One region of the Sporosarcina beigongshangi genome, then DNA from elsewhere that is predicted to be linked to it. Evidence: a T-box and tRNA genes for the amino acid it is inferred to sense, from the RefSeq annotation. Region 1 holds a T-box; the other regions hold tRNA genes.
The links. The T-box of region 1 lies ahead of argS (arginine--tRNA ligase). A T-box ahead of a tRNA ligase gene usually reads a tRNA of that ligase, here a tRNA-Arg.
Positions count from the first base shown of each region.

Region 2: it has a tRNA-Arg gene. The T-box ahead of argS (arginine--tRNA ligase) is inferred to sense a tRNA for this amino acid. The anticodon was not compared.
Region 3: it has a tRNA-Arg gene. The T-box ahead of argS (arginine--tRNA ligase) is inferred to sense a tRNA for this amino acid. The anticodon was not compared.

Region 1 covers NZ_JAWLIR010000006.1:188,273-199,149, reverse strand. The annotation lists gene R2B77_RS05430 (hypothetical protein) at 220-408, opposite strand; gene R2B77_RS05425 (MBL fold metallo-hydrolase) at 558-1,415, opposite strand; gene R2B77_RS05420 (DUF3231 family protein) at 1,683-2,180, shown strand; T-box leader at 2,279-2,484, shown strand; gene argS (arginine--tRNA ligase) at 2,538-4,202, shown strand; gene R2B77_RS05410 (FtsX-like permease family protein) at 4,369-6,345, opposite strand; gene R2B77_RS05405 (ABC transporter ATP-binding protein) at 6,332-7,108, opposite strand; gene R2B77_RS05400 (sensor histidine kinase) at 7,269-8,306, opposite strand; gene R2B77_RS05395 (response regulator transcription factor) at 8,325-9,008, opposite strand; gene R2B77_RS05390 (betaine/proline/choline family ABC transporter ATP-binding protein) at 9,256-10,386, shown strand; gene R2B77_RS05385 (ABC transporter permease) at 10,383-10,877, shown strand, end outside.
Region 2 covers NZ_JAWLIR010000032.1:67,773-78,649, forward strand. The annotation lists gene R2B77_RS14275 (tetratricopeptide repeat protein) at 1-1,430, shown strand, start outside; gene trxB (thioredoxin-disulfide reductase) at 1,669-2,619, shown strand; gene R2B77_RS14285 (NUDIX hydrolase) at 2,844-3,326, shown strand; gene rapZ (RNase adapter RapZ) at 3,323-4,213, shown strand; gene R2B77_RS14295 (gluconeogenesis factor YvcK family protein) at 4,218-5,195, shown strand; gene whiA (DNA-binding protein WhiA) at 5,232-6,176, shown strand; gene R2B77_RS14305 (HPr family phosphocarrier protein) at 6,202-6,459, shown strand; tRNA gene R2B77_RS14310 (tRNA-Arg) at 6,965-7,036, opposite strand; gene clpP (ATP-dependent Clp endopeptidase proteolytic subunit ClpP) at 7,227-7,826, shown strand; gene R2B77_RS14320 (glutaredoxin family protein) at 8,010-8,237, shown strand; gene R2B77_RS14325 (sugar-binding transcriptional regulator) at 8,500-9,531, shown strand; gene gap (type I glyceraldehyde-3-phosphate dehydrogenase) at 9,624-10,631, shown strand; gene R2B77_RS14335 (phosphoglycerate kinase) at 10,768-10,877, shown strand, end outside.
Region 3 covers NZ_JAWLIR010000002.1:212,395-223,271, forward strand. The annotation lists gene nagB (glucosamine-6-phosphate deaminase) at 31-756, opposite strand; gene nagA (N-acetylglucosamine-6-phosphate deacetylase) at 756-1,922, opposite strand; gene R2B77_RS01585 (hypothetical protein) at 2,305-2,481, shown strand; gene R2B77_RS01590 (glycosyltransferase family 2 protein) at 2,954-4,255, opposite strand; gene R2B77_RS01595 (hypothetical protein) at 4,252-5,043, opposite strand; tRNA gene R2B77_RS01600 (tRNA-Arg) at 5,393-5,466, opposite strand; gene R2B77_RS01605 (metallophosphoesterase) at 5,542-6,036, opposite strand; gene R2B77_RS01610 (XTP/dITP diphosphatase) at 6,043-6,645, opposite strand; gene rph (ribonuclease PH) at 6,645-7,403, opposite strand; gene racE (glutamate racemase) at 7,503-8,297, opposite strand; gene R2B77_RS01625 (MarR family winged helix-turn-helix transcriptional regulator) at 8,307-8,714, opposite strand; gene R2B77_RS01630 (helix-turn-helix domain-containing protein) at 9,075-9,296, opposite strand; gene R2B77_RS01635 (acyl-CoA thioesterase) at 9,370-9,813, opposite strand; gene sdhB (succinate dehydrogenase iron-sulfur subunit) at 10,016-10,795, opposite strand; gene sdhA (succinate dehydrogenase flavoprotein subunit) at 10,801-10,877, opposite strand, start outside.

The sequences.
Region 1 (10,877 bases):
AAAAAATTATCTTCATATTGTTTAGATTAGCTAGATTTTTTATTTCATTTTTCTACACTATAAAACACCAGCGTTGCTTCAGTGCAGCTTCTGGTGTTGCATCATGGAGATATACTTCTATCCGCCTCACGATAGAATGCGACAAGTTTCCCGGTTCTATTAATCCTTAGAAAACCTGTACCGCAAGCTACTACATTTTGCGGCACAGGTTTTGTTTAATTATTTTTTACGTTCGTTGTTTTTTTCGGGGTTCCTATCCCGAGTCTCAGTACGATCTGGAAGGTCATTAAAAAAGTCGTTTCCGAATTCGACGCTATCGATTTCCCGATCTCGATCTCGGGTTTCCCTATCTCGACGGTCCTGTTGATCCAATCGATTTTGTCGGTCCGGATTTCTGTCTTCCCTCATGTAAAAGCACTCCCTTTTCATAGTTAAGCGAATCTTATCAATCCACCTACAAGCAATAGGATTTCCTACACCTAGAAATATATCCTCATTTCTTCATTACCAACTTACACCATCATTGAATGCCTAAGGGAACGTCACGATCCAGCCAGTCATTCAGCACTTTTATCAACGTATTTTCCGTAATCAGGGACAGCGATGCGGTCAAACTCTTGCACAAGCCTTTGCAAACTGTCTCTTAACAGGTCACCAGCCATCGGTAACCCATGCCCCGTTATTGCAACAGCAGGTTTCAATGCTTCTAATTTCTCCACGGATTCCCGAGAAGCTTCCCAATCGGTCGTTAAATAACGCGGAGGTCCACTAATTTCCTGTTCTTGAGTTAATACCTTATAAAGGTATTCTTGCTTAACCGTTACAAAAGCGTCACCCACAATAAGGGCCTTATCCTTTTCCCTGAACAGTGAGACATGTCCGGGAGAATGTCCGGGTGTATGAATCCATCGAAATTCTGGTAGATAGGGGACAGTTCCATCTTTAGAAAGAGGATGTACATGATTTCCTAGTTGAATCGCCTCAATCGGAAAAATGGGCGACATTTTGGAAATCATCCCCCCTTCCACGCTGGAATCGGGTTTGGGATAACTCTTCTCGCCAGTCAGAAAAGGAAGTTCTAGTTCATGGGCATATACGGGTACGTCCCAGTGTTTCACTAATTCAATAATTGAACCTACATGATCAAAATGCCCATGAGTTAAAATAATGGCAGCTGGACGACTATTAGCGCCAAAACGTTTTTCAGTAATAGAGATGATTTTATCAGCTGAATAAGGCATACCCGTATCAATTAAAACAAATTCCCTTTCACCTGGATGCCCGACTAATACAATGTTCACGATTTGTACGGTATAGCTGTATAAATCCGGAAGAACCTCCGTCCCGTTTCCACTTTCTACTGATGTTGCAGGGATGAATTTATAATCCTCTCCGTAAGATAAATTGTTATCCAAAATTCTTCCTCCTTCATGACCTAGATCCTCATTAGCTTATTACGAGACCTACTTTTTATACCACTTGCTAAAGATTGAATTACCACGAAAAAAATGAGGTCAATAGCTTATTTACTTCTTAATCCAAAGTGGCGCAATTTTATATCACAAAAACAATAACTCATACAATTGAATTTGTATCTTTTCACATAGTTACCGTATAGATAACTAAAAGTTACACATCGTACACGTTAGAACCAAAAAATATCAGTAAGAGGAGTGTTTTTATTGGGCATTATGAATGGTAATCCTCAAGATGAACCGATGCATTACGGAGAAATAATAGGCATATGGGCATTTATTGGGGCAAACAATGGATTAATCAGTGGGTATGAGGCGTTTGTTAATCACGCAGGTGATGAAGAACTAATCAAGCTCCTTGAAGGATCCATCAAAATGATGAAAGCCGAATGTAAGGAAATCGAACAGGTTTTAAAAGATAATGGCATCGCTCCACCCCCTTCTTTACCCGGACGTCCCAAGGCGAACGCTGAAGAAATTCCCGCTGGTGCGAGGTTTTCAGATCCTGAAATTAGTGCCGCTGTGTCCATAAATGTCGGGCAAGGGCTTGTATCCTGCAGCCAAGTAATGGCTCAATGCCTCAGAGAGGATATTGCAACGATGTTCGGAAAATATCATGTTGAACGAGCACTGTTCGGCCTAAAGCTGTTGCGATTAAATAAAGAAAAAGGATGGATTATTCCACCACCGCTTCATCGTGAATAAAAAAGATTATTACCGATTGTTGTCATGTGTTTATCATTCACGCATAATCACTTTAGGTAACTCATTGACACTTACACGTCGTTTTGCTATATTCACATACAATATCATTGACGAAGAGAGTAGCAATTATTTCTTTTTCAGCGAATCGGGGTCGGTGGAAGCCTGGTAAAGAATACTTGTGAAACGCACTTCGAAGATGCTTTTCTGAATGTAGTAGGGAAAGCCGGTGTCTCGCCGTTATGAAGAAGCGGCCTTATACGGGCAATCTGAGTGGTACCGCGGAAGCACAGCTTTCGTCTCATTAAATTTGAGACGGGGGCTTTTTTTATTGAAATAAATATGCGAGGAGTGTTGGCGATGAAAAAAGATATTTTGCAAGTGCTACAAAAATTTAGTCCGATTCTATTAAACGAAAGTATGCTTGAACGACCTATCCATACCAATTTAGGTGATTTAGCTTTACCTTGTTTTTCGCTTGCCAAGGAGCTTAGAAAACCACCCGTGGCCATCGCCGAGGAACTAGCAAAGGCAATTCATCATCCACTCATTTCAAAAGCACAAGCTGCTGGTGGATATGTGAATATTTTTGTTAATCGTTCTGTCATTACGGACTCATTACTAAAAACAATCCACACTCAATCAACGGCCTACGGTTCGAATAATGATGGCAATGGCGGAGTAGTCACGATTGATCTGTCTTCCCCTAATATTGCCAAACCGTTCTCCATGGGGCATCTCCGCTCCACCGTCATTGGGAACTCGATTGCTTTATTGCTCGAAAAGAATGGTTTCAAAACTGTCAAGATTAATTACATTGGCGATTGGGGAACACAGTTCGGCAAGTTGCTAACAGCATATCGTAAATGGGGCAGCGAACAAGAAGTTCAAAATGCCCCCATCGAAACATTATTGAAATTATATATTCGTTTCCATGAAGAAGCCGAGCTAGATAATTCGCTGAATGTTGAAGGCAGAGCTGCTTTCAAAGCCCTAGAAGACGGGGATGCGGAGGCGCTTGCACTATGGGATTGGTTCAAATCAGAATCATTGAAGGAATTTCAACGCATTTATGATTTGCTTGGGGTTACATTCGATTCGTATAACGGCGAAGCCTATTACAACGATAAGATGGAGCCAATTGTCGACGAGTTGAATGCCAAGAAATTGTTAATAGAATCGGACGGTGCATTAGTCGTAGAGCTAGAGGAAGGCATGCCACCTTGTTTGATAAAAAAATCAGACGGAGCAACATTGTATGCGACTCGCGATTTAAGCGCCGCTATTGATAGAAAAATAACGTATAATTTTGTGAAATCACTTTATGTCGTTGGCAATGAACAAAGTCTGCACTTCGCACAAGTGAAGCAGGTGCTTAGCAAACTGGGCTACGACTGGGCTGATACAATCGAGCACATACCTTTTGGACTCATTTTGAAGGACGGCACAAAGATGTCGACTCGTAAAGGAAAAATTGTTTTGCTAGAAGAGGTTTTGAATGATGCGATTGCACTTGCCCAGTCCACGATCGAAGCGAAAAATCCAAATGTGTTACATAAAGCGGAAGTTGCCAAAGCGGTTGGCGTCGGCGCAATTATTTTTAGCGACTTGAAGCAGCACAGAAAACACGACATCGAATTCAACCTAGCAAGCATGCTGCAAACAGAAGGCGAAACGGGTCCTTACATCCAATATGCATATGCGCGTGCCAGTGCTATGTTAAAGAAAGCTGGAGAAGCAACTTTGTTTACAGTCGATGAAGTAAATGATTTCGAATGGGAAATCATCAAAGTGCTTGAACAGTTCCCGTATAGTGTCCAACGTGCCGCAAATGAATTGAACCCTTCTATCATCGCGAAATATGCGATTGACCTTGCACAAGCTTTCAACTCATTTTATGGGAATGTACACGTACTGTCGGATGAGGCGCACAGATCGTATCGAATTTCGCTTGTCTCAAGTGTGGCAATTGTTTTGAAAGAAGCACTGAAGCTTTTAGGCATGCAAGCACCTGAGGAAATGTAATCGAAAACACCGGAATCCACATTGGACTCCGGTGTTTTATTATTGCTAACGAGCTTATTGCCGGCACGGATGTATTTATCACCGCCTCGCGACACTTTATCACCGCCATCGAGAGGTTTATCACCGTCTTAAGACACTTTATCACCGCCATGGGCAATTTCCCCTCCTAAAGGGCAGCTTTTACAGTCTTCCTATAGTAGCCGACCGTCAAGAAAGCAAACACTAAATAAATCAATCCGTACAAGCCCATCGCAATCGAAGCCGGCACAGTGATATCAGACATAAACATAAATGACGCGGCTTTAATGGCAAATATCGAATGTAGCAAACCTATGAGCAACGGCACGCCAAAGACAAATACTTGCTTACGGATAATGCCGCGCATAATGTCCTGCACTGTGAAACCTAGCTGACGCAAAGTTGCATAGCCTTGTTTCTCCTGCTCTGCTTCTGTCATTTGCTTGAAATACAGAATGCTACCTGTCGAGATTAGGAAGACAAGTCCAAGGAAGCCTGCGATGAAGATGAGCAAGCCATTGCCCTGTATTGACCTTTCATACATCGTGTAATAATCTACACCATACGCCCAAGTACCATCCTCCCTATTTTGGTTGCGGATATCTGAGGCAATAGCGAGTTGATCTTTGTCAGTGATATTGAACACCCGAACATTTTTCACAATATTGCTTGGATCCATCTCTTTTATACTTTCTGGAACCATCGTTTTTTTATACTGTTCAAAGTCAGCATTACTCACTACTAGTTGAGGTCCCCAACTTGCGTTCATAACATCTCCTTCGCCATATTTCACAGCGGTAAGTACTTTTCCTTTTTCACCACTAGTAATATACATCTCGAATGGCATCTTTATATCTTTTGCCAGAGCCCCCATGGATGCACTATGAAAAATGACGGATCCATCTTGTGGTGTTTCGACTTGAAGGCCCGCTTGTTGTAATTGCTCAGCATTTACAATATAGGTATTATAAATTGCTTCACTTCTGTCAAGAAATGCAGGAAAAACATCTTTTTCATAAGTCCCTTCCACTCCAAGTAATTCAATTGTTTCAGTTGTATACTCAATCCCACTTTCTTGTAAACCTGCTTCGAAATCCTCGACCGATAAATCATCAGCTGAAAACCATTTGGATGTTTCATCCTCAAACATGAAATCGAATGGCATTATATAACGCGCTTCTTTCTCTGTAGAGTAATAGAGTGAATACGAGCCTGCCAACATAGCAAGCGTCATCGCAGACAACACCGAAATAATTGTCAACGAGTTAGCATTGCCTTTCATACGATGCATGAGCGGCGCAATCGACAAACTGTTACTCAGTCCTAGATGTCCTTGCTTACGCACTCGAATTTGATAAAACAACCAACTAATTGTGACACGGAACACAAGATATGTTCCCAAAATGGTTGATGCAAGCACCGCTAACATATTGAACAATAGCATTGAAATCCCCGATACCAACATGCGGCCTGACAACCAATATCCGAAAACAATAAGCCCTATCCCGAGCAGAGCTAGTACAGCCGAAATAAGTGCTTTCGGCTTTTTCGGATGCTCTCCTTTTTTATCAGCATTGAATAAACTGAGGAGCGTGCTTCGATGAACAGTCAACAGCATTTGTATAGATGTCAGCGCAATAATCGCCACGAATACGACCATTGTTTGAATAACTGCCATGAATGAAAATGATACTGTAATGAACTCCTTGTACCCTATAAGTTTTACTAGTAAAAGTAAAAACAAGCGCGACACGAGCAGGCCTACACCAATTCCAATAATGAGCGCTCCTGTACTCAATAATACGTTTTCAGTAATTAACAGACGGGAAACCTTGCTTTTCGACAAGCCAATCAATTGATACAAACCAATTTCCCGGCTTCGCCTTTTCAAAAAGATGGCATTTGCATACACAACGAAAATACCCGCGATGAATAACAGAAGTATACCTGCTGCCAAAAATGCCGTGTCCATCTTGGCACCTGAGCCAGCACTAACTGCCTCATCGTATTGTAGCGTCGCAAAGACAAAGTACAACACCACACTTAAAATAAGCGCGAAAAAGTACAAATAATAATGCTTAATATTTTTCCGCATACTACGAATTACAAGGTCAAATAGTGTCAACGCTGTCACCCCCGAGAACGCCTTGAACGTTCAAGATGTCCTGGAAGAAAGCTTGTCGTGTTTTATCGCCACGATACAGCTCCGAGTAGATATTGCCGTCCTTTAAAAAGACAACCCGACTACAATAGCTTGATGCCACCGGATCATGTGTCACCATCATAATTGTGACACCACGCTTCTTATTGACATCCTCCATCGTGCCGAGCAATGATGATGCCGATTTAGAATCTAGCGCTCCAGTTGGCTCATCTGCAAATACCATCGATGGTTTATTAATAAGGGCACGCGCCGCAGATGTTCGTTGCTTTTGCCCTCCTGAAATCTCATGTGGGTATTTGTTGGCGAGATCCTTAATGCCCAGAATATCGGCAATACTGTTGAACTCCGCCTCTGCCACCCTTTTCTTCATTTTCCCTAGTGAAACGGGCAATAATATATTTTCCTTCACTGTCAATGTATCGAGTAAATTATAATCTTGGAATATGAATCCGAGCTTGTCACGCCGGAATGCGGATAGCTCTGCGTCCTTCATCTTGGAAATATCAGAACCCCCAATGAGGATTGCTCCTTCCGTCGCACGGTCAATTGTCGCAAGCACATTGAGTAATGTTGTCTTTCCTGCCCCAGATGATCCCATAATGCCGACGAATTCTCCTTCAACGACACGGAGATTGATTCCTTTTAATACTTGTTGAACATTGCCTCGCGCACCATATGATTTCCGCACGTTTTGTGCATGTAAAACGGTTTTATGTTGGTCCATCCTGTATGCCTCCCTATTTTTCATGTCCTTATCGTACCTCGGTTTGAAACTACAGTCGTGCGATTTGCATGACAAACTTGTGAGGTAATGTGACATTGTTGTCATGTTCGGCTTTTCACGCAAAAAAAACGTAAAAGCAGCTATCACTTTTACGGATTTTTTAGCCATTCTTACTCGGCGTTTGTATACTATCAAATTCATTTTCAGTCGGAAATATCATCGTTATCGTCGTACCCTGATTCACAATTGACTCTGCAGCCAAAGTGATGCCAAGCTTATCCGCCACTGTTTTTGCTAGATAAAGTCCGAGTCCTGTTGCGGCATTTTGAAGTCGTCCCGCCCCCCCAGTAAATCCCTTATCGAAAATGCGGGGAAGATCGTGCGATTTTATGCCTGGACCTTCATCTTTTATGGTCAGTGCAACGTTACCATTTGACTTGATACTAGTTAAGATGCAAATCGTACTGCCCGCACTGCTATATTTTACTGCATTCGTCAAGATTTGACGGATAATGAATCGACTCCATTTAACATCGGTTACTACCCTCGCGTCTTCCCCTTCAAATTCAACAGCAATATTTTTCTCCATACACCATGTAGCCAATTCCCGTACTTCCGCAGCGGCCAATCGTTGAATAGCAGTAGCTTCTACAAGATAATCCGATTCGAGGGTCGGCAGGCGAGATATATACAATTGTTGATCAATCAACAGATAGACGCGTAGCCATTCCGCTTCCAGTTTGCGAATAGCCGGATCTGTTCGATGAGCGTCAATTAGTAGTTTCATCGCGGTAAGCGGCGCTTTCACTTCATGTATCCAGGCAGCGGTATAATCACTTTCAATAACATTTGCCTGTTTAATAGTAGCCAATTTCTCTGAAAAGGATAACGCCGCTACTTGCAACACTTCCTTCGTTATTTCATCACGCTTAAAAGGGCTTTCTGGCAATGCTTCATGCCAATCAATCGTAGAACCACCTGTGAACGTGACTAACTCTTTTGTAAACGTCATTTCTTTTCTATACCGCCAATAAACAAATAGAATAAGGGCTATAATCAGTAAAATATTCACATACAACACAGACGAAAATTTCGTGTCGATTCCCTGATCAAGCCAAATTATCATATCTGCAAAGCCAAGTGACAACAAGAAAAAACTAATCCAGCTAGCCATATCTTTTAAATAACTTCTGAACATGTGGATAGTTGCCCCTTTCTAAACTGTGACCGCCATATAGCCGAGCCCTTTTTTCGTAACGATTGCTTCGCCAAGCTCAAGCTCTGTAAGCTTTTGACGCAATCGAGTCACGTTGACAGTCAGCGTATTGTCATTGACGAACCGTTCATCATCCCACAGTTTGCGAATCAAATCGTCACGCGATACAATCTCATCCGTCGATTGGACGAGTACTGCCAAGATAAAAAACTCGTTTTTCGTCAATTCCACTTCCGTCCCATCTTTTCGAATAATACCACGCTTCATATCAATGATTGCACCATTCCATTCCAGTACATCTGACGTCTCTTCCCCATAGGCATAGGTACGTCGTAAAATCGCTTGAACTTTCGCCAGCAACACATCTGTATGAAACGGCTTCTGAATATAATCATCCGCTCCCATATTCATCGCCATGACCATATCCATTGGATGATCACGGGATGATAAAAAAATGATGGGCACTTTCGACACTGCACGAATTTCACGGCACCAATGAAAACCATCGTAGGCAGGCAACTGAATATCCATCATCACCAAATGCGGCTTCTCTTGAACAAAAGCCCCCATAACATCATGAAAATCATCTGGTCCTGTTACATGAAGTGACCATTGTCCAAGCCGTTCTTTCAATGAATTAAAAATCGCGACATCATCCTCAACAATGAAAATCGTCATATCCATTTACGATACACTTCCTTCCCTTCGTCCATTCTAATTGAAATTGTTGCGACCGAGCAATAAATAGAGCGTATAATAGAAACAAGTGTAAATAGTGCAAAATTTAACGATTTATGATATACTGTATATACGAGGCATTGTTCCAGCAAGTATTGGAGCTAAATAGAGCTTCTTTTTTATTGAGTAGAAATTATTTTTTCATCTACTTTTAAAAATATTTTTCTTCTTTTAAAAACTACAGGAGGTACGTATGCTAAAATTTGAAAACGTAAGCAAAGTGTATGGTGATGGATTCCAAGCTGTAAAATCTGTCAGCTTTGATATTCAGCAAGGTGAATTTCTCGTGTTGATTGGACCAAGTGGTTCGGGTAAATCGACAACGATGAAAATGATTAACAAGATGGAACCACATACAAGTGGAACGATTTCTATCAACGGCAAAGATATCAATTCCTATAATCCGTCAGAATTACGTAGAAACATAGGCTATGTCATTCAACAAATTGGTCTTTTCCCCCACTATACCATCGAAAAAAACATCGCGATTGTTCCCCAACTAAAAGGCTGGAATCCTAAGGAAGTCAAAGCCCGTGTCAACGAGCTTCTCGATTTAGTCGGTCTTGATCCAGACATATTTGCCACACGCTACCCAAAGGAGCTTTCAGGTGGTCAACAGCAACGTGTTGGCATCGCAAGAGCTCTTGCAGGCAATCCCGACATCATCTTAATGGACGAACCATTCAGCGCATTAGATCCACTAACACGCGATCAACTGCAAGCAGAAGTAAGTGCATTGCACAAAAAGTTGAATAAGACATTTGTTTTCGTGACACATGATATGGACGAAGCGTTAAAAATGGGCGATCGTATTGCTATTATGAAAGACGGTAAGCTTCTACAGTTGGACACTCCAGAGAAATTACTACATGAACCAGCCCACGGCTTTGTAGAGGAGTTCATTGGGAAACATCGAATTACCCAAAATCCTGAACTCATGCCAGTTACCGAAATTATGTCGGAATCGGTCGTTACCTCTCTTCCTCAACGCTCTCCGGAAAAAGCACTTTCTCTTATCCGGCAGCGCAAAATTACAAGCCTTATTGTGGTCGATGATGACAATAAATTACTCGGAATTGTTTCCGCGTATGATTTGATTAAAAAACTAGATACTATTCAAGCGATTGATGAAATTATGGGGTCACGGGAGCCGTTCTTACACGAGGAAGCTACCGCTAAAGACGCTATTATTATGATGGATAACGCACCTTTAGGTATTATTCCAATCGTTGATAAACATCAAAAAATATTAGGTGTCGTGACACGAGGTTCACTGCTATCCGCTATGTCCAGCCAGTGGACAGAAACGGAGGAAAGCCAATGAATAACTTAACAATTTGGGAACAACTCGCTCAACAATCACAAATGAGATGGAAAGAAGTGCTTGAAGCAACTTCCGTCCATATTCAACTTGTATTTTTCTCGATGCTCATTGCCATCGCTCTTGGGATTACGCTCGGTATTTTGATTACTCGTGTTCCAAAACTCACAACAGTCGTACTTGGCGGTGCTGGTGTCATGCAGACGATTCCAAGTCTTGCCTTGCTCGGTTTCATGATCCCGATTTTTGGGATTGGTGTGAAAACGGCAATCGCGGCACTATTTCTGTACTCCTTGTTGCCAATAATTCGCAACACGTACGCCGGTATTAAAGACGTCGACAAAGCGACGACTGAAGCGGCGAAAGGAATGGGCATGACAAGTATGCAAATTCTATTTAAAGTGGAACTGCCATTAGCCCTTCCTGTCATTATGGCTGGTATTCGAACTGCCGCGGTCATTAACGTCGGGACAGCAACACTGGCAGCATTTATT
Region 2 (10,877 bases), on a different contig from region 1:
GTGACCGTTTTGATGATGCGCATAAATATTTGAAAAGGGCCACGGAATTGAGTCCGAATGATTCCGATATCCTCATGCAATATGGTGTGCTCGTCATGGAGGAGGGTCGTTTTGAAGAAGCTCATGAGATACTGATGACTGCACATACAATTGCCCCTCTTGAAGTGGAAATTATTTTCTATTTGGCGGAAGTGCATGCACATCTGGGGATGTTGCGTGATGCTAGAATGTATGCAGAAAAGTATATCGAGCTCAGCCCAGATGGTCCATTTGCAGATGAGTCGATGGAAATTATCGACTTTGCAGAACAGGAAGAACCCTTTTTTCAAGAAGATGAAATGCCTGATGGTGAAGTCTATTTTCTTCAGGAGAAAGCACGAAGTCTTATGGAATCAGGTAAGTTTAACGAAGCCGTAGAACTGCTGGAGTCGATTATTGTGGATTACCCAGAGTTTTGGGCAGCCTACAATAACCTGGCGTTAGCATATTTTTATGTAGGTAAGACCGAGCAGGCAAGTGTGCTGCTGCATGAAATTTTAAGTAAAAACAAAGGGAATATACACGCACTCTGCAATCTTGCGGTCTTTTATTATTACGAAAAAAAAGAAGAGGAATTAGAGTCGCTTGTTGATTTGTTAGTGAAGATTAAGCCTTATCAATTCGAGCATCGTTACAAGCTCGGGGCGACATTTGCACTGGTAGGTAGACATAAAGAGGCTTATGACTGGCTACGGAGCTTGCAGAAGCGTGGTTTTCAAGGAGATGCAGGCTATTATTTCTGGTTATCGCATTGTGCCTACTTTTCCGGCCATGAGGAAGTGGCAAGAGAAGCATATACAACATTAGTGGAAATGGATCCAACGAAGGTTGGCTATGAGCCATGGAAGGATGTTCAATCAGATATTCAAGCCGATTCGCTTGAACAGGATCGGGAGTTTTTGTTGGACAAAATTCAAAACAGTTATAGAAGTGAGCGGATGTTTGGATTTTATTTGCTTGGTAAGTCAGGTCATAAACAAGAAATTATTTCACATCCTTCTTATATTGATATGGATAAATTAAGTAATTTGGAGCAGTTGTTCTTGGCGAGTGGAATCGATTATGAATTCATGCCGACAACGATTTTTGATAAATCGTTTTTAAGAGCACTTGAAACGACGGATTTGCTTTATTCGAAATACCGACCGTTGGATAAACAAGCGACACATCTTTTTCAAATGTGGTTTACACTTTGTGAAACGGGGCTAAGCCGTTCTTATTTGTTCCGTAATCCATCTGCACTTGCAGCTGCAGCTGATTATATGTTCCAATCATCGCGTTATTCAGGCGTTACGAAAACGGCAATTGCACGCGAGTTTGGTATATCCGTTCCAACATTAACGAAGTATGTGGAGGAATTGATCGAATTTCTGCCACATTTTGATGCGTAATTGACTACTTGTGTCTAGCAAAGGGTTTCTGATGCTCCGAGGCTCACAGGATGCGGCGGACTTAGACTGCATTCCTTGTGTAAAGGCGCCATTCGCTTTTCATGCCAAGCAGAAAAGTTGAATGGTGTTAGCCAATCTTATACGATTTGGTAAGAGTTAATTTGAATGAGTGTGAGATACAAACTTTCTGTTCATTCAAATTACACCGAGGTGTAATTGATTCAAGGAGGAAATTTATATGACAACCGAAAAAATCTATGATGTCATTATTATTGGTGCGGGACCTGCCGGCATGACAGCCGCTGTCTATACATCTCGTGGGAATTTATCGACGTTGATGCTGGAACGCGGAATACCAGGTGGTCAAATGGCTAACACGGAGGAAATCGAAAACTATCCTGGATTTGAAACGATTTTAGGTCCGGATTTATCTACAAAAATGTTTGAGCACGCGAAGAAGTTCGGTGCTGAATATGCATATGGCGATGTGACAGACGTAATTGATGGCGAAAGCTTTAAAACGATTGTTGCGGGTGGCAAAGAATATAAAGCGCGTGCCATTATTATTACAACAGGTGCGGAATATCGAAAAATGGGTATTCCAGGTGAGAATGATTTGACTGGCCGTGGTGTAAGTTATTGCGCGGTTTGTGACGGTGCATTCTTCCGCAAAAAAGAGCTTGTCGTTATCGGTGGCGGTGACTCTGCTGTTGAAGAGGGATCGTATTTAACACGCTTTGCAGACAAAGTAACGATTGTTCACCGTCGCGATGAGTTGCGTGCACAAAAGATTCTTCAAGATCGTGCGTTTGCGAACGACAAGATTGACTTTGTGTGGAATTCAACGGTTAAACAAGTGAACGACAAAGACGGTAAGGTTGGCTCTGTTACGCTTGTTTCAACGATTGATGGTTCAGAAAAGGAATTTGAGACAGATGGCGTGTTCGTCTATATTGGAATGGATCCATTAACAGCTCCTTTTGAAAAATTAGGAATTCTTGATGAAAACGGCTATGTCAAGACGAACGACATTATGGAAACGTCTGTACCAGGAATTTATGCGGCTGGCGATGTGCGTGAGAAATTATTGCGCCAAGTAGTGACAGCAACAGGTGACGGCAGTATTGCTGCACAAGCCGTTCAAAAATATGTCGAAGAATTGATGGAAAAGCTAGGCGCTAAAGCATAATTGATCGATTTGGCATATTTTAACGTAACCTTAATATGCTTGTAACAGGAATGCAACATCTTAGAGGTATACTAGTAGTATCAATTGACCCCCCTTTTGATATAGCTACTTACAAAAAAGGCCATCTACTAGAATATCCTAGTGGGTGGCCTCCTTTTTCGTTTTGTTTATCTTCAATTCATTGTATACTAAATGCATGCGCTTAAAAAGGTGAGGATGGACAAATGCAAAAAATCGCAAACTTAGTCGTTGTGAAAGACGGTCAAGTATTATTATTAAAAAAACCACGTCGCGATTGGTATGTAGCGCCCGGAGGAAAAATGGACCCTGGCGAGTCGGTGTATGAAGCGGCAGTGCGGGAGTTTTTAGAAGAAACGGGTACCGAAGCTGTTGAACCACATTTAAAGGGCGTTTACACAATGGTTATTATGGATGATGCTGGACAGCGCGTTTTAGATGAGTGGATGCTCTATACATTTATGGCACGTGATCTAATTGGAATTCCATTTGAAACGACAACAGAAGGGGTGCTTGAATGGCATCCTGTTGAAAGCTTACAAACCCTTCCAATGGCAGAAGGAGATCGAACAAATTTATTGTTTGCCGTCACGCAAAAGGGCATCCAGTATGGTACTTTTTTTTACACGGAAGACTTTAAATTGTTGAAGGAAGAAATTCAGCGATCAAAGGAAGGTGATGGACTATGACGGAAATAGAAACACCAAATAGCGATGTGGAAATTGTCATTATTACAGGCATGTCAGGTGCAGGTAAGACAGTAGCGATGCAAAGCTTTGAAGATCTTGGGTTTTATTGTATAGATAATTTGCCTCCTGAATTATTAGTCATGTTCCTTGACCTTATGATGAAGTCGGAAAATCGTATGAGACGCATCGCGGCCGTTATGGATACGCGGGGCGGGGACCTTTTCGATTCGCTCATTGGTGCGCTCGATGATTTGCTTCGGATGGAAGGTGTGTCTTCTCGTATTTTATTCCTCGATGCAGATGATGAGACGCTCGTTCGGCGCTATAAAGAAACGAGACGCTCGCATCCTTTAGCGGAGGGGGGATTACCACTAGAGGGAATTCGCAAAGAACGCCTTTTGCTAACAGAATTGAAAGGTAGGGCTCGCTCTATTTATCAAACGTCGGGCTTGAAGCCAAGGGCATTGCGCGAAAAAATTATGGCCGAATTTTCTACAAAAGAAGGCGCTGGCTTTACTGTAAACTTCATTTCATTCGGCTTTAAGCATGGTATGCCGATAGATGCTGACGTCGTGTTCGATATACGCTTTCTACCGAATCCTTTTTATATTCAGGAGTTAAAGGTGCAGACGGGACTTGATAAGGATGTGTACGACTATGTGCTGAAGTGGAGCGATACACAAATCCTCATTGAAAAGTTATCCGATTTGTTTAAGTTTTTAATTCCGCAGTATAAAAATGAAGGCAAATCACAAGTTGTCGTCGCATTCGGTTGTACGGGAGGGCAGCATCGCTCAGTCACGCTAGCCGAATTTTTCGGAGCGAGATTTAAGGATGAATACCGGACGCTCATAACGCATCGAGATATTGAAAAGAGAAAGGAATGACATCATGTCTCGATCCGGTAAATTGAAAAAAGTAGTTGCCTTCGGTGGCGGAACCGGATTGTCTACGTTATTGCGCGGTTTAAAAAGTCATCATATTGACTTGACGGCAGTTGTGTCTGTAGCGGATGATGGAGGAAGCTCGGGTAGACTTCTTGACGAATATGATATTCCCCCACCGGGTGATATCCGTCAGGTCATGGCAGCGCTTTCAGATGTTGAACCCCTTATTGAAAGGATGTTTCAATACCGTTTTTCGTCTTCGGAGGATTTGAAAGGGCATTCACTAGGTAATTTAATGCTTGCTGCGATGACGGATATTACAGGTGATTTCGCACGTGCTATCGAGCAAATGAGTCGCGTGCTGAATATTAAAGGAAAAGTGTTACCGGCTGCCAATCAACGGATTACATTGCATGCTGAATTGGAAGATGGCACAATTGTAACAGGAGAGTCTAAAATTCCGGTATATGGTCGGAAAATCCGCAAAGTGTATATGTCACCCCAAGAAGCTGAGCCACTTCCCGAAACGGTCGATACAATTATGGGAGCGGACTTACTTGTTTTTGGTCCAGGTAGTTTGTACACAAGCATTTTACCGACAATACTCGTTCCAGCGATTCGTGAGGCTGTTCTAGCATGTAAGGCAAAAAAAATATATATTGGTAATTTAACAACACAAGCAGGAGAAACGTATCGTTATACGGCATCAGAGCATGTCCAGGCATTATATGATCACGCAGGTGAAGCATTCCTCGATGCGGTATTATTGAATGGTGCCGATATTGCAGCGCTGTTAGGCAAGAAGGAGCAAACGGAGCCACCGTGGTCTGTTATTAATGATTTGGAGAACATTCAACGACTTGTCCCTGATGTCATTGTGAAAAATATGGCATTGGTGAATGGCAAAAATGTGATGCATGATTCTGAAAAAGTTGCAAATTTGCTCATGGATTATATAGATAGTGCTATAAAAACGGATTAGACGTGATCGTCGCCGGGAAAGGGGACTTGAAAAATCATGTCTTTTGCTTCAGAGACAAAGAAAGAAATGACGCAGATTGAGGCAGATGATTGTTGTATAAAGGCGGAGGTTGCGGCTTTCATTAGAATGAATGGCGCACTGTCCTTTTCAAATAAACAACTAAGCCTAGATGTGCAAACTGAAAATGCTGCGATTGCAAGGCGTTTGTATTCAAATTTAAAACGCTTGTATCCCTATAAAGTAGAATTACTTGTTCGGAAAAAAATGCGTTTGAAAAAAAACAACGTATATATTTGTAGAATACGGGATGGTGCTAAGCCGCTTCTGGAAGATCTACTCATTTTAACGGGAACATTTCAATTTAAAAATGAAATATCACCCGAAATCGTAAAAAAGAAATGCTGTCAGCGTGCTTATTTAAGAGGTGCTTTTCTTGCGGGTGGTTCGGTGAATAATCCCGAGACATCCTCTTATCATCTTGAAATCTTTTCGATTTACAAGGAACATAGCGAAGCGCTCGTAGAATTGATGAATAAATATCAGCTCAACGGTAAAACGATTGAGCGCAAAAAAGGTTATATTGCCTATTTGAAGGAAGCAGAGAAAATATCGGACTTTCTAAGCATCGTCGGCGCGCATGTCTCGTTGATGAAATTCGAGGATGTACGGATTATCCGTGATATGCGCAACAGCGTAAACAGGCTTGTGAACTGTGAAACCGCAAATTTGAATAAAACAATTGGGGCTGCCCAGCGCCAGGTTGAAAACATAAAATTTATCGAGAGCACAATAGGATTAGGGCAATTGCCAGATAGATTACAAGAAATCGCGAGACTACGTGTGGACAATCAGGATATTACATTAAAAGAACTTGGCGAATTGGTTTCAGGCGGGGCGGTAAGTAAGTCAGGCGTGAACCATCGTTTAAGAAAAATAGAGGAAATTGCAGAAAATCTCCGTAACGGGGGCATTGGAAGCTGACAAATAGATAGGAGTTGGGGAATACATGGCAGAACAAACAGTGGAAGTAAAGTTGAAATCAGGATTACAAGCAAGGCAAGCAGCACTTTTTGTCCAGGAGGCAAACCGTTTTACAGCGGATGTATTTTTGAGGAAAGAGAATCGTCAAGTTAATGCGAAAAGTATTATGGGGATTATGAGCCTCGCAATCGCGCGCGGCACATCTGTCACACTCATTGCTGAAGGCATTGACGAGGAACAGGCACTAAGTACACTTTCGGTCCTTGTTGAAAATGAAAAATAAATAACCATCCCAGCCGTTTTCTTATCGTCATACGATAGTTGGAGACGGTTTTTTATTTTGGGAAGTGCAGCCATTTGAAGGAGTGTGCAACCAAAGTGAGCAACTGTGCATCCATTTAGTCAAAGTGTGCAACCAAGGTGAGCAAATGTGCAACGAAATCGTCGAAGTATGCAACCAATTGGGTGGAGTGTCCAACCAAAGTGGGAGAGTGTACAACCATTTTGTCAAAGTGTCCAACAAAGGGCGGAGTGTGCAACCAAAGTGAGCAAATGTGCAACCATTTCGTCAAAGTGTGCAACAAAGGGTGGAGTGTGCAACGAAATCGTCGAAGTGTGCAACCAATTGGGGGGAGTGTCCAACGAAAGTGAAAGAGTGTGCAACCATTTCGGCAAAGTGTCCAACAAAGACGGAAATCTAACTTATTCACTCCCAGCTACAAATGAATAATACTTTTGTAAACAATAAAATACCCGTCATTGCGTACGTACACAATGACGGGTGAGAATGCCCTCGGCGGGAGTCGAACCCACATTTCAAGCTTCGGAGGCTTGCGTGCTATCCATTGCACCACGAGGACTCAATATGCATAAACTGCCTTGTAGCAGACAAATTCCATTATACTAATGCAGTCAGCCGAATGCAATAGTTATTTTAGAAGCGTTATATTTGACCTTCGTTGACCATACTATGTATGATAAAATTACAGTTGAAGCACATCTATGTTTCAACAGACTGAAAACACTATCCACCTTGAAGGAGGAAATGGAATGAATCTAATACCTACAGTAATTGAACAGACGAGTCGTGGGGAGCGGGCTTATGATATTTATTCCCGCCTATTGAAAGACAGAATTATTATGCTTGGTAGTGGAATTGACGACAACGTTTCAAATTCTATCGTTGCGCAGCTTCTTTTCCTTGAAGCTGAAGATCCAGAAAAGGATATTTCAATTTACATTAATAGCCCAGGTGGAAGTATCACAGCTGGTATGGCAATTTATGATACAATGCAGTTCATCAAGCCGGATGTTCAAACAATTTGTATCGGTATGGCAGCTTCAATGGGGGCATTCCTTCTTGCAGCGGGTACGAAAGGGAAACGCTATGCCCTTCCAAATGCAGAAGTGATGATTCACCAACCACTTGGCGGCGCACAAGGTCAAGCGACAGAAATCGAAATTGCTGCAAAGCGTATTCTTTTCCTACGTGAAAAACTAAATGGCATTCTTGCAGAGCGTACAGGACAGTCGATTGAAGTACTTGCAAAAGATACTGATCGCGATAACTTTATGACTGCAGAACGTGCAAAGGAATACGGTTTAATTGACCATATTATCGCACGCAGTGATATGAAGGAAGTAAAATAATTATAATGAAGCCGATCTGCTTATGGGTCGGCTTTTTTAATTTCAAAACTTAACCATCGCTACCTAGCACCGCAGCGACTTCAATGGAATCACTAAGTTCACTTTATATGAAGCAGTATCTTGTGCACACCACACATTCTTCATCTATACTAAAAGTATATTAAATTTCTAGAGGTGTTTCCAATGCATGTCACATTTTACACAAAACCAAACTGCCATCTTTGTGAGGAAGCAAAAGCAATGATGAAACTAGCGCAGGAGGATTTTCCACTTACGTGGGACGAAATTAATATTGAAATGGACGATGTGAGTCATGAAAAATATATGCTAATGATTCCAGTTATTGAGAAAGACGACTCAGTATTATTGTATGGTGCAATTGGTTATATAGACGTCGTTGGTTTATTTTGAATTCAGCAGAAAGAAACTACCTTTGTAGGTGGCGGAATGAATGCGGTTTTGTTCCCCTATTTAGGGGATGCCCAAATGCCCGCCGAATTCAGAGAAAGCCTCCGGGCGTAATTGATTTTGAAAACAAAACGTTATTGTTGATTAGTGACAGAAGATAGTATACAATTAGGTTGTAAATATTTTTTTGTTCTACGTGGGACATTTTTCAGTTCTATGGGACGACATATGTCCTTGTGACTGAAAGGAGGAACAATTGAACACTATGATGGAAGCGCAAAGGCAACTCGTACCTGAAATGATGGAGCTTATGCAGCAAAGATACCGAATATTGAAGTTCATCAAAATGTCGGGTCCAATCGGAAGGCGTCCACTTGGTCAGATTGCTGGTCTTTCAGAACGAGAAACACGAACGATGATGGATATTCTACGGGCTCAGAATCTTATTCATGTGGCAAAAGAAGGTGCCTCGATTACAGTTGAAGGTAACACAGTGTTACAAACGCTTGAGTCTGTTATGGAAGACTGGTCGGGTCGCGCATCGCTTGCTAAAAAGCTAACGGAGTTTTTAGGCATTCGCTCTGTCAAGGTTGTTTCTGGTAATTGTGATATGGACAGTGACTCTACTGCAAAAAGTTTGTTAGGCATGGAGGCGGCGAAACAATTCAGCTCCAAAATTGGAGAAGGCAAAATTGTAGCCGTTACTGGTGGGAGTACAATTGCAGCGATTCCCTCGCATATCGAAAAATTTAGTGACACAACGGATCAGTTTTTTATCGCCGCGCGAGGCGGTGTCGGAGACGATATCGGCTTACAGGCAAATGTAATCGCAGCTTCCTTCGCTGAAGCGTGTGGGGGAACGTATAGTACGTTTTATTACCCAGAGTCGTTAAGTGAAGAAGCGCAAAAAGCATTTCGCAATGAGCCGTTTGTTGTGAAGATGCTTGCCCTTTATGAAACTGCGGATTGTGTTCTTCATGGAATCGGAGATGCTCAAACGATGGCTGTCTTGCGTAATTCGCCAGACGAGGAACAGCAATTGCTTCAAAAAAATGGAGCTATTGGTGAAGCATTTGGTTATTATTTCGACAAAGATGGTAATGTCGTTCATCGACTTCGTACAGTTGGTATTCAGACGAGCCATTTAGAGCGAGTTCCACTTATCATTTCGGTGGCTGGTGGAGGTAGCAAAGCAGAAGCCATTTTGGCTTATATGGCAAGCGCACCGAAACAAACGATTTTAGTTACAGATGAAGGTGCGGCAAATGAAATGCTGAAACTGCTCATCAATAAATAATTTTTTAGGATTAAGGCTTTAATTTTTAGGGAATAGGTAAAAGTGGATAAATGTTTTAAAAAATATAAAAAACTACTCGGAGGTAATTTATTATGGCTATGAAACTTGCAATTAACGGATTTGGACGTATTGGGCGTAAAGTATTCCGCGAGGCTTTGCAACAAGAGGAAATCGAAATCGTTGCAATCAACGATTTAACGGATGCAGCAATGCTTGCACACCTTCTGAAATATGACTCTGTACACGGTGTTAACGATGCAGAAATCAGTGCTGAAGGCAATAGCCTAGTTGTGAACGGTAAAAATATTAAAGTATACGCTGAAAGAAACCCTGCAGATCTACCATGGGGAGAGCTTGGCATAGATGTTGTTATCGATTCAACAGGCGTATTCACAGACCGCGAAGGACTTAACAAGCACATTGAAGCGGGCGCGAAACGTGTTATCTTGTCAGCTCCGGCAAAAGGCGATATTCCAATGCTTGTTATGGGTGTTAACCATGAAACATACGATGCTGCAAATGATACAATCGTATCGAATGCATCATGTACGACAAACTGTCTTGCACCAATTGTAAAAGTATTGAACGATAAGTTTGGTATCGAGCGCGGTATGATGACAACTGTTCACTCTTATACAAATGACCAAAAAATCCTAGACTTGCCACACAGCGACTACCGTCGTGCACGTGCAGCTGCTGAAAACATGATTCCAACAACTACTGGTGCTGCATCTGCAGTAACAAAAGTTATTCCAGCATTGGCAGGTAAATTGGATGGTATGGCAGTACGTGTACCAACACCAAACGTTTCACTAGTTGACTTTGTTGCTGATCTTAAACAAGACGTAACAGTAGAAGAGGTAAATGCTACTCTTAAAGAAGCATCTGAAAACGAACTAGCTGGCGTTCTTGTTTACAATGAATTACCACTTGTTTCAAGAGACTATAACGGCAACACAGCATCTTCAACAATCGATGGCTTGTCAACAATGGTTCTTGCGGATAACATGGTAAAAGTTATTTCTTGGTATGACAACGAATCAGGTTATTCTGCTCGTTGTATCGACCTAGCGCTTTATATGCACAGCAAAGGCCTATAATTATCAGCGGGCACTTTCGCTGATAATTATAGCCAATAAAATAGATACCGCTTATAATAAAGTTGGGTAAGAGGAGCGGGGGATTACCCCGTTCCTCCTTTTTTTGAGAACAATACTTTTGAAGGAGGCATGTTTCATGAAGTCGAAAAAGACGATGAAAGACTTACAGCTTGAAGGACAACGCGTATTTTGCCGCGTAGATTTTAATGTGCCGATGGAAAATGGACAAGTAACGGATGTTACACG
Region 3 (10,877 bases), on a different contig from region 1:
ACAATTTTCTCAAAACATGAGTTACTGAAGTCAGACTAAGCTATAGGCATCTTGATCGACAATTAACGTTACATCGTCATGATTCCATAAATAAGAGGCTGGGAAATCTTGCGAAATTTCTTTGCTCAGCAATTGTTTCACAGCTTCCGCTTTGCTTGCTCCTGAAGCGATTAAAATGATTTTCTTGCTTTTTAAAATAGATTTAATGCCGGTTGTGACAGCATGTGTTGGCACATCGTCAATGGATGGGAAGAAACGCGCATTGCTTTCACGTGTAGACGCCACTAGTTCAACGACATGCGTCAAGCTTTCCGGATCTGTTCCCGGCTCGTTAAAGCCGATATGGCCATTTGTACCAATTCCAAGGATTTGTAAATCAATCGGACCTACGCGGTCAATAATTTCTTCATAACGCACACATTCCTCTTCTGGCGAAACAGCCATCCCATTCGGCACATACGTATTGTCAATCGCAATATCAATGTGGTTGAATAGGTTTTCAGCCATAAATGTATGGTAACTTTCTGAATGATCTGTTGGCAAACCAATATATTCATCAAGATTAATCGTACTCACATTTTTATAAGAAACGCCACGCGTCTTCACACCTTCGATTAGGTTTTTATACAAGCCAATTGGTGTTGAACCTGTTGCTAATCCAAGAACGGATTGAGCGTTTTCAAGAACTTGTGCCTCCACTAATTGAGCTGCCTGTGCACTTGCTTCATCATAATTATCAAATACTAAAACTTTCATCATACTTCCTCCTTCGAATATGTGAGATTCCCTCTACAAATTGTCAACTGAACATTCCAGTCCTCGTCGACGATTGTAAGATCTGCGTCCTTACCTGCCTCAATCTTCCCTTTATTGACAAGACCGAGCTGGTTTGCAGCATTGGTAGATGTCATGGCAACGAGTTCGGCCAATGTACAGTTTGTCATTGCCTTCATGTTTTTCGCCGCATTTTCCATCGTTAAGATACTACCCGCAAGCGTGCCATCTGGCAAGCGTGCGTCGTTATGCGTCACTTCAACGTCTTGCCCACCCAAGTCATACGTTCCTGGCGGCAAACCTTTCGCGCGCATCGCATCTGTTATGAGTATAATACGACTAGCCCCTTTTTGACGATACGCCAAATCTACTGCTTTTGGATGACTGTGAATTCCATCTACAATCAATTCAACCATTAACGCATCCTCTAAAAAAGCTGCTCCCACAACACCAGGTTCCCGATGGTGGAATGGGCTCATTTGATTGTACAGATGTGTAATATGATTTGCACCAGCCTTAACCGCATTATGCACAACGTCTGATGTTGCATCCGTATGACCCAAAGACGCTACGACACCACTCTTGGTCACCTCTTCAATAAATGGAAGCCCATTTTCTAATTCTGGCGCAACCGTCACAAGTTTAATACGATTGCCACTAAGTTCTTGCCACTTGTTAAAGAGATCCGAAGAAGGTGCAATCATATGCTCAACCGGCTGTGCACCTGCTCTTTTTGTCGATACGAAAGGTCCTTCCAGATGAACCCCTAGCATCTCAGCCTGCGTTTCATCCGCAGTAAAAAGACTCGCATTGTGTAACGCAGCGGAAATAGCTTCGTCTGACTGCGTCATCGTCGTCGCTAAAAAACTCGTTGTGCCTTCACGTGGTAGTGCACTTGCAAATCCGTTCAACGCCTCTGGTGTCACATCCATTGTATCAAAGCTGGACGCTCCATGAATATGCACATCTATAAACCCAGGGACCACAGTCCAATTTTTACCCGTCGCATCAATATGAGCATCTGCCACCGCCGCAATAGAAGCCGCAACCTCTTTAATTTTACCATCTTCTACGAAGACATCACCTATAAATTGTGATTTTTTTGCATCTGCAATCGTAATATTTGAAATTAATAACGATTTTCCCACTGGATTTTCCTCCTTATGACAAACTAGAAAAGTAATCAAAGTATTCCCTACTTTAATATCGGTAATCTTATAAAACTTCATTTCCACTATACACCTAGTTGGTATAGTTATCTAGACCAATCGGATGTTATGTACAATGTAAAACAACCGATTATCCATTCAATATGACGACGAATTGATTACTGAAATAGTGAGATAATTGAAACTTTTAACTCGATCATTACGTATATTAATTAACGCTATTCAATTAGGGATAGTATCATTATTTTTACTTTCGGTGTTTACGACTGACTTTTTTGGATTCTTAGGATGATAAAAAACATGGTATAAGTGGTACATACTTATCGCTGTAATCATTTATATTGAAAAGGGAGGGAATGCTATGCATTGGATTTTCTGGGGTTCTATTGTAGCTTTTCTTGTAGTCATCAACCTTGTGGATTTTTTGACTGGGCGGAAATTTAATTTTAGTGAAAAGGAAAAGTCATTAAATCAGAACAGAGCGGGAGCAGATGCTCTCCGAGAAGTAGGACGTTTTGATCACAATAATATGCCTTAAATTTAATGAGACTCTTTTGCGCTTCGACAAACGGGTTGGTTTAATAAGAATGGGACTTTGTATAAATCAATTTCATAATAATACTATTAAAAAATAAAATGTGCATGTTGATTTCGCTTCAGGCAGACGTTTCCACGGGCACGGCTTGAACCAATCGAACAGTGTTGGGTTCGATTTGCCGTATTCCTGCGTTTTTTACAGAAATTAAGGCATCTTGCTCTCAACGCTTCGCTTTTATTTGCAAAAGCCGCTCCTTGTGACGGCTTTCAATGGAGTCGCCACCTTATGCTACAATCAACGAGATTAGTCTTTCATATCGACGAACAATAAAATGATAAGATTTTATTGTTCGTCTTTACTTGTAATAGGAGCGATTATGAAATTGGCTTACATATGCAGAATGAAGAATTCGTTTGTTTTGAAGATAATTGCTGAAGAGTGATTCATGGATACTCAAATTCAGCCTGTCTCCTCATTTCACTTTGAATCTCGTTGTTTTATCCCATCCAATCATTTGACGTTTTTTCTTGGCTTTGATGTAAAGGACGAAACTGCGCACGAATAAATAGGTGAATAATTGTGCATACGTGAAGTACATAATGACGCTGACAAAAATGTTGATTGGCGAGAAGGTCTTTTGTACCGCTTGAGCAGAGAACAGTTGCGCTGTGTAGACAACATAAGCTAGATACCAGATGAACAAAAGCGGATATGTGTGCTCAATATGAAAAAAATCAAAGATTCCGAGAGCGAACCATACATAAGAAATAATCAAGAAAAGCCAAAATACGACGTAGACAAGCAACTGGTGTATTGAATGTACAAGTAGCTTCCCTTTGAAATAATCCGGTTCCGTCAACGTTTTCTCCACAATGTATAAATTCCCCTGTAACCATCTTGTCCTTTGTTTCAAATAGACCGATAATGTCTCTGGCTCTTGTTCCCATGTGACTGAATTAGGGACGATTGGTAAATAATATCCTTTTTGTGTAATCCGTAAAGTCAATTCCGCATCCTCAGCAATGGCGTACGGATCATATCCCCCCAGTTCCTCAATAACAGAACGCTTCACTAACATATTGGTTCCAGTCAGTGACCCTGTTTTAAACAGTTGCCACCTGCCTGATTGCATAAGCAATTGAAATACTTGAAATTCAATTGAAATCATCCGAGTCAACCAGGTTGCGGATTCATTGAATGTGCGGACATATCCGACAGCCCCTGCTGCTTTCGGGTTTGTTTCACTGATTGCGACAAGTTTTATAAGCGCCTGTGGGTCAGGTTGATTATCTGCATCGTAAACGCAGTAATATTTGTTTTTTGAAATACTTAACCCATAATTAAGTACCCTCGACTTACCTCGGGGATCTCCTGCCGGCACCTTTATGTGGTGGACATTACGGAACACTTCTGCGAAAGCACCAACAATTTCCCCTGTATCATCGGAGGAATTGTCATTTAGTACGTATATTTGCAGTTCACCGGGATATTCTAAAGCTATCATCGCTTCGATAGTGTTTTTAATCACGATTCCTTCATTATGTGCGGGTATTAATATATCGACGCCTGGGTAAAAATCCAACACTGGAGTTATCTTCGTTTTCAAACGATTGTAGATTCCTGCTAGTGTCAAGATAGAATAATAGGACAACAGGGTCATAAACAATGCAGTCGTGAAATATAATAGCATCTTCACATTAAAAATAGATGCACCAATAAGAGCTGCAATGAATAAAATAAAGGCCGTAATCAAAATGAACACCCTCTTGTTCATTCTAACACCTCCAGTTCGTCCAACCGCTTTTGGCCATCAATCTTATATATCGACCACTTAACTTTTTCGATGACCCCTTCCTCCAACTGGTCATACACTATTTTCAATAAGCGTCCCTTAGCTATTTCATACCCATGCTCGTCTGTATTTTGCAGTAACACAACAAGTGTTTTATCATCATACTGCCCAACCAAGTCGAAGTTTTTACGCAAGACGGAATATAATATATCAGCCAAAGTAAGAAGTAGACGCTTGCGAACAGTCCTGTTCATTTGCGAAAAATCGATGCGTATATAAAAACCTGTTTCTTCCCTCCTTGCCATTGTTGATAGGATGAATGTCGTTTGTTTTTCAAATTCTCGTTTGGTTAATATCCCTTCACGTAAAATATATTCTTCTAGTTGAAGAATTCGAGTCTTTAGTATTTGATTTTCACTCCTAAACTGGTAAACATACTTAGACAGACTATATAGTGCAAAGAGATGTAATAAAAATGCAAAGTGCAAGCCGATACCAATAGCCTGTTCAAAAGGACCCCATCCATCTTTAAATGCAAGAAAAAGAAAATAGAATACCGTCACTAGAGTAAGCGTAACATAGTAAAAAAATGCCGTTCTATCAGTAACGATGAAAAACAGTACTGAAAGTAATCCAAAACCAATGTAATAGTAGGATGATACTTTATCGAATGATACATAGAGCATTGCCCACGCAGTAACCAACCAAATGATTGATGCAACAGGCATTTTCAAAAGATTCCACTTGATAAGACCCTTCACTAAAATCACCACCCTCCTTGTTTGCATTCCCTTATCCGCAGACTTAAAAACATCATTCAGTAAAAGTTTCCAGATTCTCATTGTACTCAGAATTACTGCAATACCCAGTATTTAAAATGATTAAAAGTAAAGCTATTTGACACAGGTAGAGTCTTGTAGAAAGTTACTTCTTTAATCGACTTCAAATAATCACCTGCATCCAGGGAAATGAAGGTATGAATCATCTGTAAAATTTGTGTAATAACTTTTCAAAACCAAACCAATGCTAACTAAATTTCTCCACAAAACAAAAATACCTGAAACATCGAATTAACAATGTTTCAGGTATTTTTCAAATGAACCCTATTTTATTACTGTACGTCCCAGGAGGGATTCGAACCCCCGACCGACGGCTTAGAAGGCCGTTGCTCTATCCAGCTGAGCTACTGAGACATGCGCTTAAAGACTTTCTATCCTTAAGGACAAGCTTTAGTATAAATTCTATTGTAACAAAAGTCAACGCTATTTTTAACTATTTTTTATTTCTTTTTCATCAACCGTTTCATGCTGCATATTTTTAAATAATACTCGCACTGTTTCTTCCCATTCTACAACGGCGTACGTTGCTTTTTTACCGCCGCGTGGCTGAACAGTGCTTCCCGGATTTAAAAATAAAATCCCATCTTTCATCTCCGCGCCGTACAAATGCGAGTGACCAAACAGCACAACATCAGCCCCAAGCTCTTTCGCACTATAATAAAGCCCCATCAATGATGACCTCACATCATGCTCATGCCCGTGAACGGCTAAGATCTTTTTCCCCTGTACATCGACTAAAACGGACGGTGAAAACTGTCTATCGCGATCGCAGTTACCACGTACTCTATACATGTTATGCAAGACCGGATCGTCAAATGACAATTCACTATCTCCACAATGAAAAATAGCATCCGCAGGCAATGCAGAAACGGCTTTCACCGTTTCCCTATCACCGTGCGAATCACTCATGACAACTAGTTTCATTCGTGATCACCTACCCTCCATAAATTGCGGTAGCTTCACTTTCAACTTCGCTAGCGCAGACCCGCGATGTGAAATCAAGCTCTTCTCTTCAGGCGACAATTCAGCCATCATGCGCTCCTGCTGCGGAACATAAAAGATTGGATCGTAGCCAAAACCATTCGTTCCTTTTCGCTCCGTATGAATCAAACCTTCACAACTGCCTGAAAACGTCTCTGTTTCAATACCCGGACCTGCAACAGCAAGCACGCAACGGAATCGAGCTGTACGACCGTCTGTAGGCACCGTCTCAAGCTCGTTAAGCACTTTATCGATATTGGCATCATCACTCTTCTCCGTACCCGCATAACGCGCAGAATAAACGCCAGGAGCGCCATTCAGTGCATCAATTTCAAGTCCACTATCATCTGCGATGACGACTTTGCCAAGCAAGCGAGCAACCGTTTCTGCTTTTAAAATCGCATTTTCTTCAAATGTGACACCCGTTTCTTCAACGTCAATTGCCTCATCCAAATCATTCAACGTTAATACGTGTACACCAAATGGTCCGAACAGTGCCTCAAAGTCTTTTGCTTTCCCAGCATTATTCGTTGCAATGAGTACTTCCTTCATCATTCAGCCACCTCTTTTATCCCAATTAACGCGGCAATCGCACCAAGCGCTTCTGTTTGCACCGTAAACAACTGCTGTATCCCTTGTTCAGCAAGCGTCACTAGCCCATTCATTTCATCACGCGTGAATGTAGACTCCTCACCAGTTCCTTGCAGCTCCACAAACGCACCTGCACCAGTCATCACAACATTCATATCAACGGCAGCCGATGAATCTTCGACATAATCGAGGTCGAGTATTAGCTCGCCTTCCGTCGTCTTCCCGACACTCGTTGCCGCTAAGAAATCAGCAATTGGGAAAACAGCTAATCCTTTCACTTCATGCAATTTCGCAACTGCCATCGTCATTGCTACAAATGCACCTGTAATCGACGCTGTACGTGTTCCTCCATCCGCTTGAATTACATCACAGTCAATCCAAATCGTCCGTTCACCAAGCGCCTCTAAATTAGTCACAGCACGTAGTGCACGCCCAATAAGACGTTGAATTTCCATCGTACGCCCACCGACCTTACCTTTTGAAGACTCACGCTGTGTACGCTGTCCAGTAGCACGTGGCAGCATGGAATATTCCGCCGTCACCCAACCTTTACCACTCCCACGTAAAAAATGGGGAACGCGCTCTTCTATCGTCGCCGTACAAATTACTTTTGTATTTCCAACTGAAATTAACACAGATCCCTCAGGATGCATTAAATAATTTGTTTCAATTAGTACTGGCCTGTTCATATCAGCCACTCGCCCATCATGTCTCGTCATCAAAATCCTCCACCATTCATTTTGCGTATCCATCTTATCATAACCTATTTCATATGCGTAAAAACTCGAAATACCCGATAGCGGGCATTTCGAGCTGTTTCACAACATAATATGTCTAACATCGGGCTTTTTAATCGCTAACCAATCCTCAACAATCGACAAAAACTGCTGCGTCTGCCCAGTCGTATAAAAAATTGGAGCGACTTTGCTACTGTCATCACGCGTGATATTTTTTGACAACAAAATACGCTCAACATCAAACACTGTCTCCACTGCCGATGAAATAATTTGAACCTTGCTCGGTAAATGCGCTTGAATATGGTGCTGCACGAGCGGATAATGCGTACACCCTAGAATGGCCACATCAAAATCCTTCCCCGCAAGCCCCACAAGCCCTTTCTTCACAACGCCACTCGCATTTTCTGACTTATACAGCCCACTTTCAACAATTGGAACAAAGTCAGGACACGCAAGCGGATGAATCGTCGCATTTGGCAACAATGTACGGATTGCATCATCGTATGCATGACTATTGATCGTTCCTACTGTTCCAAGTACTGCAATTTTACCCGTTTTTGACGCCTTTACTGCACCTCGGGCACCTGGTACGATAACGCCAATAACTGGGAACGGAAAATGCTCACGAACTTCATCTAGCGCTACAGCCGTTGCAGTATTACACGCAATGATAAGCATTTTTATATCCATCTTAGACAGTGCAGTAGCCATTTCCATTGTAAACTCTTGGACCTCTTGCGTTGACCGCGGTCCATATGGACATCGCGCATCATCACCTATGTAGACAATAGGTTCATTCGGTAGTCGTTTCAACATTTCTTTGACAACGGTTAATCCGCCGACACCCGAATCAATTACACCTATGGGTGCTTCCACTCAAATCCCTCAATCCTTTTTCATCTCTTGATGTAATTTTCTAAGTAGATTAGAAAACCCCTTCACTTCTCCCTCTTCAAAATCTGCCAATACCTCGTCTAAGTAAACGCGGCGCTTATCAATCACTTCCTCAATGACACGCTCCCCTTCACTTAACAAGTGAATCCGAACTACACGGCGATCTTGTTCATCACGAACTCGCTTCACCAAATTATTTTTTTCCATTCGATCTACTAAATCAGTCGTCGTACTAAATGCCAAAAACATTTTGTTCGACAAATCACCAATGGTCATGTCGCCGTGCTCAAATAACCACTGTAATGCAATGAACTGGGGCGGCGTAATTGTATAGTTACTAAGAATTCTACGTCCCTGCTGCTTAATAATTGCTGCAATATATCTTAAATCCTTCTCCATACTCGCCACTTCACTCGAATAGTGTTTAGGCAAATCGCTTTGTTCCGTCAACTAAACCAGCTCCTTGAAAAAGATTACTTTGTCTATTGTCGCCCTTTTTCGCGTTTAAGGCAATACATTTTATCTTGAATCGGCAAATGTGTTTGTACTGAAAGTGAAGCGTCAGCTACAGAAGACTGCCATCTCTATAGGTGTTAAGATGGATATTTGTTATACATTTCATTCAGTGGATGTTCAAAGACCCACTAATTCAAGATAAAACACCCAGCCGATGTTAAGGGATTTTAAAGGAAACCACAAAAAAAACAGCTGCGAAAAGCCTGTTAATGACAGGTCACACAGCTGCTACGTGAGATTGGATTACAGTTGTAACTCGCCTAGTCGCAATAATTCGACGATGGCTTGTGCCCTGCCGGAAACGCCTAGCTTTTGAATCGTGTTCGAAATATGGTTCCGAACAGTCTTTTCGCTGATTCCGAGCCGTCCCGCGATATCTTTTGTCGTATGATCGTCAACGAGCAGATGAAAGATTTCTCGTTCCCTTGCCGTTAGCAATGAACGGTTTTTTGATTCCTCTGTCAAGACGCGCCCCTCCTATCCACTTTCACTCTAAAATATGTGAAGACAAGGTTGGCTGTGCCGGCTACTTGATCATTTAATTAACGAACAACGACTTCTCTTGATCAGTCCAATGAACACCTCTCCCTGTTTCCCTACTAATTTGAACAATCGAGCCTCGCCCAGTGATGACTATGTCATCCTTGGCATTCTTCACCATATAATGAATATCCATCGAGCTATTACCAATCGAGGCTACTTTAACATAAATCGCTAGTGCTTCATCGAAAAAGACCTGTTGTAAATAATCACATTGTAAATCTGCCACAACTGGTATCGTAGCGCCCTCAGGATTCAACCAATCATTCATCAAGCCTGCTTTCTTCAAGAACTCAATTCGCGCATACTCAAAATAAGCAAACGCCACCGTGTTATTCAAATGTCCATACATGTCTGTTTCCGAGAATCGCACGGATACCGGTACAGAAAATGTAAATTCCGATGCCCATGTTGTTGCATCTGTTATGTAAGTTGCTCTCATCAATAAAACCCCTTTTCTCATCAATTACGCCTCGGCCTATTTGTGTCCGCCGCTTCACTTACAGCATAATATGTTAAATGAATGAATGTTCATTCTTTTATTCTACCAAACATCTATATACAAATAAAGAACTGCTTGCTTTTCGTTTAAATGACAAAAAAACCCCGCCAGGCGTAATGCCAAAGCGGAGTTAAGACCAAAATCAGTCTACCATATGGTCACTTCCGAAGAAGTTTTTAAACATTTGTACAGTTGTCGCACGGTTCATAGCAGCGATGGATGTAGTCAAAGGAATGCCTTTTGGACAAGCGACTACACAGTTTTGTGAGTTACCACATTCACCAATTCCACCATCTGTCATCAATGCCGCTAGACGCTCGTCTTTATTCATAGCACCTGTTGGATGCGTGTTGAACAAACGAACTTGTGATAGCAATGCAGGACCCATGAAATTCGTGTTGTCGTTGACGTTTGGACACGCCTCTAGACAAACACCGCAAGTCATACATTTAGAAAGTTCATATGCCCATTGGCGCTTACGCTCAGGCATACGTGGACCTTCTCCAAGATCATACGTCCCATCAATTGGAACCCATGCCTTGATTTTCTTCAGAGAATCAAACATAAACTCTCTGTCGACAATCAAGTCACGAACGACTGGGAATGTCTTCATCGGTTCAAGTGTAATTGGCTGAGTCAATTTGTCAACAAGTGCTGTACACGATTGACGTGGACGGCCATTGATAACCATTGAACAAGCCCCACAAACCTCTTCCAGACAGTTCATGTCCCAGTTAATCGGAGTCGTTGCTTTACCTTCTTTATTGACCGGGTTACGACGAATTTCCATTAAAGCAGAAATAACGTTCATATTCGGTCTGTATTCCAACTCAAACTCTTCCCAATATCCAGCAGAATCAGCTGTATCCTGACGACGAACTTTAAATACTACTGTTTTCGTCGCAGTTAGTTGCTCGCTCATTTACGTCATTCTCCTTTCGTCGCGGAGTAGTCGCGTTTACGTGGCGCTACTAGGGACACATCAATCTCTTCATAGTGGAAGA